Regions from separate parts of the Streptomyces sp. NPDC033136 genome, predicted to be linked through region 1. Evidence: predicted binding sites of a transcription regulator. Region 1 holds the regulator's gene; the other holds the start of a gene.
What was found. Region 1 encodes HspR, which represses chaperone genes until heat shock. Its sites were predicted from a motif close to TTGAGNNNNNNNNNCTCAA; they were not measured.
Positions count from the first base shown of each region.

Region 1 (4,409 bases):
GGCCTGTCCCTCCACGGACGCGTGGGAGCGGCCGCCGTGCTGCTGCTCGCGGGTGCCGTGTACGCGCTCCAGCTCGCCCTCAGCACGGTGTGGATCCGGCGCTTCGGGCACGGGCCCGCCGAGTGGCTGCTGCGGGCGATCACCCTGGCGGGACGCCCGGGACGGGCCCGTGCGACGAGAGCGCCGGAACCGACTACTTGAGGCCGATCGCCGAGCAGGCCGACTTGTACTCGGCCGTGCAGATGTCCGACAGCTTGTAGATGTCGTCCGCGACGACCGTGTCCTTGATGTTCTCCTTGGTGAGGGCGACCACCGGCACCAGATGGGCGGGGATGCCCTTGTGGGTGGGGCTGTCGACCTTGTCGCGGGCGAGGGCGGCGAACTGGATCTCCCGGCCCTGGACCTTGGCGACGGCCATCTGCGCGGCGTTCTCCGCCTCCTGCGGGTACGACTTGTACACGCTCATGTACTGCTCACCGATGATGATCCGCTGCACCGCCGGCAGCTCCGCGTCCTGCCCGGTGATCGGCGGCAGCTTGGTCACGCCGGCGGCCTCCAGCGCCTTGACGATGCCGCCCGCCATGCCGTCGTTGGCGGAGTACACGGCCGCGATGTTGCCCTTGCCGATCTTCGCGATCGCCTCGGCCATGTTGGCCTGCGCGTTCTCCGGCTTCCAGTCCTTGGTGTCGAAGGTCTGGGCGATCGTCACCTTGCCGTTCAGCTCGGACATCGCCCCCGCCTTGAACTGCTTGGCGTTGGGGTCCGTCGGGGAGCCGTTCATCATGACGATCTTGTCGGAGAGGTCCGCGTCCTCGCCGATGGCCTCCAGCAGGGTGCGCCCCTGGACCTCGCCGACCAGCTCGTTGTCGAAGGAGATGTACGCGTCGATCGGGCCCTCGGCCAGCCGGTCGTAGGCGATGACCGGTATGCCGGCCTCCTTCGCCTTCTTCACCCCGCTCGCGATGGCGTGCGCGTCCACCGCGTCCAGCAGGATCACGTCGACCCGGTCGTCGATCATCCGCTGCAGCTGGCTCGCCTGCTTGTCCGCGCTCGCGTCGGCGTTGGCGTACTCGACGCGGCCCTTGTCGTTGGTGAGCGACTCGACCTTGCGCTTGATGATGGGGTAGTCGAAGTTCTCGTACCGCGTGTTCGCCTTCTCCGGCAGCAGCAGACCCACCGTGATGTCGTCGCCCTTCGTCGGGCTCGCGTCGTCACTGCTCCCGGTCGCGTTGAGCGCGCCGCAGCCGGCGAGCGTGGCGGACATCGTGACCGCGGCCACGGATATGGAGATACGACGACGCATGCGGGGGCTCACTTCGCGTGTGATTCGGACGTGGGCACACTTTGTGGCCCATGTGTCTGAAAAGCCAACGCGTGCGCGCTCTCAGCGTCAAGCGGAACCACTTAACGAGATGACAACACCACGCTCCGCGAGCCTTGTGAAGACTCTGCGGAATCACCTCCAAAATCCTTGCTCCATACAGTCATCCATGGGAGGTCCCGCCGAAAACATCCCAAGACGTACGAAAGGGGCCGGGAGTCTCCTCCCGGCCCCTTTCGCAGGCGTACCCGCGTCAGTCGGACTGCTGCTGCCGCTTCGGCCGCCACACCACCAGCGCGCTGGTCTGCTGCACCTCCTGGTACGGCACCAGGTCGCGGCGGTACGACGCGTGCACCGCCGCCTCGCGCTGGCGCATGGCCGCAGCCGCGCCGTCGAGCGCGTCCTCCAGCTCGGCCACCCGGGCCTGGAGTGCGGCGACCTGGTTCTCCAGTTCGATGATGCGCTTGATGCCCGCCAGGTTGATGCCCTCGTCCTGCGACAACTGCTGGACGGTGCGCAGCAGTTCGATGTCCCGGGCCGAGTAGCGGCGGCCCCGGCCCGGCGTGCGGTCCGGGGACACCAGGCCCAGGCGGTCGTACTGGCGCAGGGTCTGCGGGTGCAGGCCGGACAGCTGGGCCGCCACCGAGATGACATAGACCGGGGTTTCCTCGGTCAGTTCATACGGGTTGCGTCGACGACCGTCCATCTGACTCATGCTCCCTTCGCGGCCTGGAACAGATCCGCCCGCGGATCCTCACCCGCACTCGCCTCGCGATACGCCTCGAGTGCGTCACGAGCCTTCCCCGTCAGGTCCTTCGGAACACTCACCTCGACGGTGACCAGAAGGTCTCCCCGGGTGCCGTCCTTGCGGACCGCGCCCTTGCCGCGGGCGCGCATGGTGCGGCCGTTGGGCGTACCCGGCGGCAGCTTCAGCGTGACGGGCGGGCCGCCCAGCGTCGGCACCCGGACCTCGCCGCCGAGGGCCGCCTCGGTGAAGGTGACCGGGACGGTGACGGTGAGGTTGTCGTCCTTGCGGCCGAACACCGGGTGGGAGTCGACGTGCACGACCACGTACAGGTCGCCCGCCGGTCCGCCGCGCTCGCCCGGGGCTCCCTTGCCGCGCAGCCGGATCCGCTGGCCGTCGCTGACGCCCGCGGGGATGCGCACCTGCATGGTCCGCGAGGACTTGGCCCGGCCGCTGCCCTTGCAGATCTCGCAGGCGTTCTCCGCGATCAGGCCGCGGCCCTTGCAGTCCGGGCAGGGGTCGGTCAGGGAGAAGCCGCCGCCGCTGCCCCGGGCGACCTGCCCGGTGCCGACGCAGGTCGGGCACACGCGCGGTGTGCCGTTCTTGTCGCCGGTGCCCGAACAGGCCTTGCAGGGCGACTGCGACGACATCCGCAGCGGGACGGTCGCGCCCTCGATGGCCTCCGTGAAGCTGAGCGTGACCTCGGACTCGATGTCCTGGCCGCGCCGGGGATGCGTGCGCGTCCCCGGGCCGCCCGCGCCGCCGCGGTTGAACAGGCCCCCGAAGACGTCACCGAGTCCACCGCCGAAACCGCCGGCTCCCTGGCCGCCGCCCTGGGCACCGCCTCCGAAGAGGTCTCCCAGGTCGAAGTTGAAGGAGCCGCCGCCCGCGCCGGGCCCCGGCCGGAAGCCGCCGCTCCCGAAGAGGGCGCGTGCCTCGTCGTACTCCTTGCGCTTCTTGGGGTCGCCGAGGATGTCGTTGGCCTCGGAGATCTCCTTGAAGCGCTCCTCCGCCTTGACGTTGCCCTTGTTGGCGTCCGGGTGGAACTCGCGGGCGAGCTTCCGGTACGCCTTCTTGATCTCGGCCTCGGTGGCGTCCTTGGGGACGCCGAGGACCTTGTAGTAGTCCTTCTCGATGAAGTCCTTGGTGCTCATCCTCGACGCCCCTCCTTCCCTTCGTCTGACACGTCAGCCCTCGTCCGGGCCACCGCTCTCCTTGTCGTCGGCGTCGGCGGACTCGTCCGCCTTGACCGTCTGTGCCCCCGGCTGGGGCTCGGCCACCGCCACCCGCGCGGGGCGGATGGTGCGCTCGCCGATCCGGTACCCGGGCTGCAGAATCGCCACGCAGGTCGTCTCGGTGACGTCCGGCGCGTAGCTGTGCATCAGGGCTTCGTGGATCGTCGGGTCGAAGGGCTCGCCCTCCTTGCCGAACTGCTGCAGGCCCATCTTCGCCGCGGTGCTCTCCAGCGACTCGGCGACGGACTTGAAGCCGCCGACCAGCTCGCCGTGTTCCCGCGCGCGGCCGATGTCGTCGAGCACGGGCAGGAGCTCGGTCAGGAGGTTCGCGATGGCGATCTCCTTGACCGCGATCCGGTCGCGCTCGACCCGGCGGCGGTAGTTCTGGAACTCGGCCTGGAGGCGCTGGAGGTCCGCCGTGCGCTCACCGAGCGCCGAGCGGGCCTGATCCAGCTGGGCCACCAGACCCACGTCCTGGCCCGTGTCCCCGGCCGGGGCCGCCTCGTCCTCCGGGGAGGAGGCGGCGGCCTTCGGCTCGGCGTCATCGGAGGTGGCGCCGGAAGGGACGTCGGGCTGCTGCTCGTCGAAGCCCGGGGTCTCCTCCGTCACGCGGCACCATCCTTCCGCTCCTCGTCGACGATCTCGGCGTCGACGACATCGTCGTCGGCCTTGGCGCCACCGGCACCCGCGCCGGCTCCGGCGGAGGCGCCGTCGGCGGCCTGCGCGCCGCCCGCGTCGGCGTACATGGCCTGGCCCAGCTTCTGCGAGACGGCCGCGACCTTCTCCGTGGCGGTGCGGATCTCGGCCGTGTCCTCGCCCTTGAGCTTCTCCTTCAGCTCACTGACGGCTTCCTCGACCTCGGTCTTGATCTCGCCCGGGACCTTGTCCTCGTTGTCCTTGAGGAACTTCTCGGTCTGGTAGACGAGCTGCTCGCCCTGGTTGCGGGACTCGGCGGCCTCGCGGCGCTTGTGGTCCTCCTCCGCGTAGCGCTCGGCCTCCTCACGCATGCGGTTGACCTCGTCCTGCGGCAGCGAGGAGCCGCCGGTGACGGTCATCTTCTGCTCCTTGCCCGTGCCCAGGTCCTTGGCGGTCACGTGCATGATGCCGT
Region 1 is NZ_JBVIPD010000001.1:562,178-566,586, reverse strand. Features, by position in the region: gene ACZ5TL_RS02605 (DUF418 domain-containing protein) at 1-201, shown strand, start outside; gene ACZ5TL_RS02600 (sugar ABC transporter substrate-binding protein) at 194-1,303, opposite strand; gene ACZ5TL_RS02595 (heat shock protein transcriptional repressor HspR) at 1,575-2,027, opposite strand; gene dnaJ (molecular chaperone DnaJ) at 2,033-3,220, opposite strand; gene grpE (nucleotide exchange factor GrpE) at 3,254-3,910, opposite strand; gene dnaK (molecular chaperone DnaK) at 3,907-4,409, opposite strand, start outside.

Region 2 (4,409 bases), on a different contig from region 1:
GCTCCACCCGGCGCAGCAGTACGTGCACGCGCGCCGCCAACTCCCGCATGGAGAACGGCTTGGTCATGTAGTCGTCGGCCCCGACGCCGAGCCCGACCAGCATGTCGGTCTCGTCGTCGCGCGCGGTGAGCATCAGCACCGGCACCGGGCGGGCGGCCTGCACGCGCCGGCAGACCTCCAGACCGTCGAAGCCGGGCAGCATGATGTCGAGGATCAGCAGGTCGGGCTGCCAGGCTTCGGCCGTGTCGACCGCGGCCGGACCGTCACCGGCGGTTTGCACGAGGAATCCCTCGGCTCGCAGGCGGGTCGCGATGGCGTCCACGATCGTCGCGTCGTCCTCGACCACCAGGACCCGGCGCTGTGCGCCCGGAGTAGCCGTCGCCGAACCGTTGTGGGAGGTCTGTGTCTGCTCCATCGCCCGCCCCTGGGGTGTGCTTTCCGGAATCAGTGGGGTGATTCCTTCTGACTGGCTATGCCTGCGCATGGTTGCGATTGACGCTTGAATGATCGGCGTCCGGGGAGCAGCGTACGGGGAGTCAGCACACCTTTGCTATCCAGGGCTGATGCCGAGGTGCACGACGTCCGGAACGCCCCGGGCAACCGGGAGCTCTTCGGTACGCACGTGCTGGAACCCGGCATTCCGCAAGGTTTCCTCGAATTCCGGCGATGGCTGGGCGGACCAGACGGCGAGAACTCCGCCGGGTCTCAACACCCGTGCGCAGCTGTCCAGTCCGGCTTTCGCGTAGAGATCGCCGTTGCCCTCCGTGACGGTCCAGCCGGGGCCGTTGTCGATGTCGAGGCACAGGGCGTCGTACGTGTCGGACGTCTCATTGACGTACGCCACGAGATCGTCTTCGACGAGGTGCGTGCGGGGATCGGCGAGGGCCTCGGCGGAGATCGCCGCGAGCGGGCCGTCGAGATGCCAATCGACGATCGCGTGCTCGCGTTCCACCACGGCGATCCGTCCCCAGCGCGGGTCCGCCGCGGCGTGCGCGAGGGAGAAGCCGACGCCGAGTCCGCCGATCAGCACGTCGGGGCGGTCCCGGCCGGGCAGGGCGTCCAGGGCCGCGTCGACCAGCCGCCGCTCCGAGCGGCCGTCGGAGGTGTCCATCAGGAAACAGCCGTTCGCGATGATCTCCAGCCGGTCACCGTGCCGCCGCAGCACGACCTCGCCGTACGGGCCCTCGCGACGGTCCAGCACATCGGGAATGTCGTACGAGGTAGGCATGGGGGCATCCTGGCAGGTCCAGGGCGCAGGACGCCGGGAATTACCGGGGGACGCGACGAGCGGCCATGAGATGCCGTGCATCGGCTCTCGCGTGGCACAGGTCACAGGCAGCGGGGCCGGGGCGGGCGAAGGCTGGGGCATGACCGAAGGGGCGCCCCCTGTGGAGGCGGCTTCCCGGGAGTTCCCTGCACCGCCTCGGCTACGGCGTCAGCTTCGGCGTCGCGGCCTGCACCGGCGCCGTCGCCTGCCTGCTGTGGCTGTGGCTGTGGCTGCGCGTGCCGCTGCTGGCCGGCTTCGGCGGCGTGCTCGTGCAGGACCTGCTCGCCTTCACCGACCCGATGGCCGACCGGGGGCATGTGATCGCCCTGGCCATCGGGGTCGCGACCTGGCCGCTGGTCAGGCGGTGGCGGGGGAGGCGGGGCGGTGCGCCCGGACCGGCCGCGGCTGTTCGTTCAGGAAGGAGAGGCCGTCCGGGGAGGAGAGGCCGTTTCCGTCAGCGGGCAGTGCTTCGCGCTGGTGAGCAGGGCCACCACCTCCCAGCCCAGAGCCTCGTAGAGCCCGCGCCCCGCGGGGGTCCCGGCGAGGACACCGGTCCGGGCCCCCTGCCGGACGGCGGCGCTCTGCAGCGTCCGCATGACGAGGCTGCCGAGTCCCTTGCGGCGGTGCTCCGCGGCCGTCTCGATCTGGTCGGCCACGGCGGTGGTGCCCGTCGGGGCGACCTGCCCGCGCGCCGCCAGGGAACCGTCCGGCGCGGCGATCAGCACCCGCGTCACCCCGCCGCGCGACCAGGTGCGCAGCCGGTAGCCGTCGGGCACGTCCGGAGCGTCCCCCGGGGCCAGCGGAGCCGTCATGAGGTAGCCGGGCTCGGGATCGATCCACCAGGCGCCGTCCAGCCAGCCGGCGACCACCGACGGGTCCCGGAACGCCTTCAGCCAGATGCCGGCCCCGGTCACCGCGCCCGCCACCTTCCGCACGGTCGTCTCGTCGAGGTCGTCGCCGGTCGCGCCGAACACATGACGTGTGACGTGGCCCTTCACCCCCACGTCGATCGTGCGGCCCCACGGCTCGGTCACGGGTGGAGCCGCCCCGCGCGACACGACCCATCCGTCGACCCACGCCTGCACGGTGCCGTCCACGTCATCCCCCTGTAATGGGCAGGTAACCCTTTGAGTCATTACCTATAGGGAGCATACGCGCCCCTTCGCCCCCGGCGTCTCAGGTGATCGCTGACAGCGAACGCCGGGCGGGGAACATCCGGCCGCTCCCGAGCATTGAGTCGGCATAGCTCAACTTGACTGCCGAAGGGGAGATCATGGCTTCGACGTCCACACCGCTCACCCTGCCCGTGCTGCCGCTCGACGACGAGGTCGTCCTGCCCGGGATGGTGGTCCCGCTGGACCTGAGTGACTCCGAGGTCCGCGCCGCGGTGGAGGCCGCCCAGGCCGCTGCCCGGTCAACGCCCGGAAAGCCCCGGGTACTCCTGGTGCCGCGCATCGACGGGACGTACGCGAGCACCGGTGTGCTCGGCACCGTCGAGCAGGTCGGCCGGCTGGCCGACGGTGACCCGGGCGCGCTGATCCGCGGCCGGGGGCGGGTGCGCATCGGTGCGGGGACCACGGGCCCCGGCGCGGCCCTCTGGGTCGAGGGCACCAGCGTCGACGAGACCGTGCCGGAGCCTTCCCCAAGTTCTCAACCTCGTTCGAACAGGGGAGCCCCCTATCTCGGGCAGGTCGCCGAACTGGTCAAGGAGTACAAGGCCCTCGCCACCGCCTGGCTGCGCAAGCGCGGTGCCTGGCAGGTCGTCGACCGGGTCCAGGCCATCGACGACGTCTCGGCGCTCGCCGACAACTCCGGCTACTCGCCGTTCCTGACCACCGACCAGAAGGTCGAACTCCTGGAGACCGCCGACCCGGTGGCCCGGCTCAAGCTCGCCACCCAGCAGCTGCGCGACCACCTCGCCGAGCAGGACGTGGCCGAGTCCATCGCCAAGGACGTCCAGGAGGGCGTCGACAAGCAGCAGCGCGAGTTCCTGCTGCGGCGTCAGCTGGAAGCGGTCCGCAAGGAGCTGCGCGAGCTGAACGGCGAGGCAGGCAAGGACTCCGCCGAGGAGTCCGAGGACTACCGCGCCCGCGTGGAGGCCGCCGACCTGCCCGAGAAGGTCCGCGAGGCCGCGCTCAAGGAGGTCGACAAGCTGGAGCGCTCCTCCGACCAGTCGCCCGAGGGCTCGTGGATCCGCACCTGGCTCGACACGGTCCTGGAGATGCCGTGGAACGAGCGCACCGAGGACGCGTACGACATCCAGGGCGCCAAGGCGGTCCTGGACGCCGAGCACTCCGGTCTGGAGGACGTCAAGGAGCGGATCACCGAGTACCTGGCGGTGCGCAAGCGGCGCGACGACCGGGGGCTGGGTGTCGTCGGCGGGCGGCTCGAGGGTGCGGCGCGAAGCGCCTCGGCTGAGGGTGGCGGTGGGCGAGGTGGGGGCGGTGCCGTGCTCGCGCTGGTCGGGCCGCCCGGCGTCGGCAAGACCAGCCTGGGGGAGTCCGTCGCCCACGCGATGGGCCGGAAGTTCGTGCGCGTCGCCCTCGGCGGGGTGCGCGACGAGGCCGAGATCCGCGGGCACCGGCGCACCTACGTCGGCGCGCTGCCGGGCCGGGTCGTCCGGGCAGTCAAGGAGGCCGGGTCGATGAACCCGGTCGTGCTGCTCGACGAGATCGACAAGGTGGGCTCCGACTTCCGGGGCGACCCGGCCGCCGCCCTGCTCGAAGTGCTCGATCCCGCGCAGAATCACACCTTCCGGGACCACTACCTGGAGGTCGAGCTGGACCTGTCGGACGTCGTCTTCCTCGCCACCGCCAACGTCCTGGAGGCGATCCCGGAGGCCCTGGCCGACCGGATGGAGATCGTCCGCCTGGACGGCTACACCGAGGACGAGAAGGTCGTCATCGCCCGCGACCACCTGCTGCCGCGCCAGCTGGAGCGGGCCGGGTTCGACAAGGACGAGGTGACCATCGACGAGAGCGTCCTGCGCAAGCTCGCCGGTGAGTACACGCGCGAGGCGGGCGTCCGCAGCCTGGAGCGGTCCGTCGCCCGGCTGCTGCGCAAGGTCGCCGCCCAGCACGAACTGGGCGAGCGGAAGCTGCCGTTCACCGTCCGGGACGAGGACCTGCGCGATCTCATCGGC
Region 2 is NZ_JBVIPD010000013.1:31,102-35,510, reverse strand. Features, by position in the region: gene ACZ5TL_RS23500 (response regulator transcription factor) at 1-415, opposite strand, end outside; gene ACZ5TL_RS23495 (spermidine synthase family protein) at 551-1,228, opposite strand; partial or broken gene ACZ5TL_RS23490 (rhomboid-like protein) at 1,396-1,665, shown strand; gene ACZ5TL_RS23485 (GNAT family N-acetyltransferase) at 1,681-2,364, opposite strand; gene lon (endopeptidase La) at 2,541-4,409, shown strand, end outside.
Region 2: the regulator HspR is predicted to act here: its motif matches at 2,500-2,518, upstream of lon (endopeptidase La).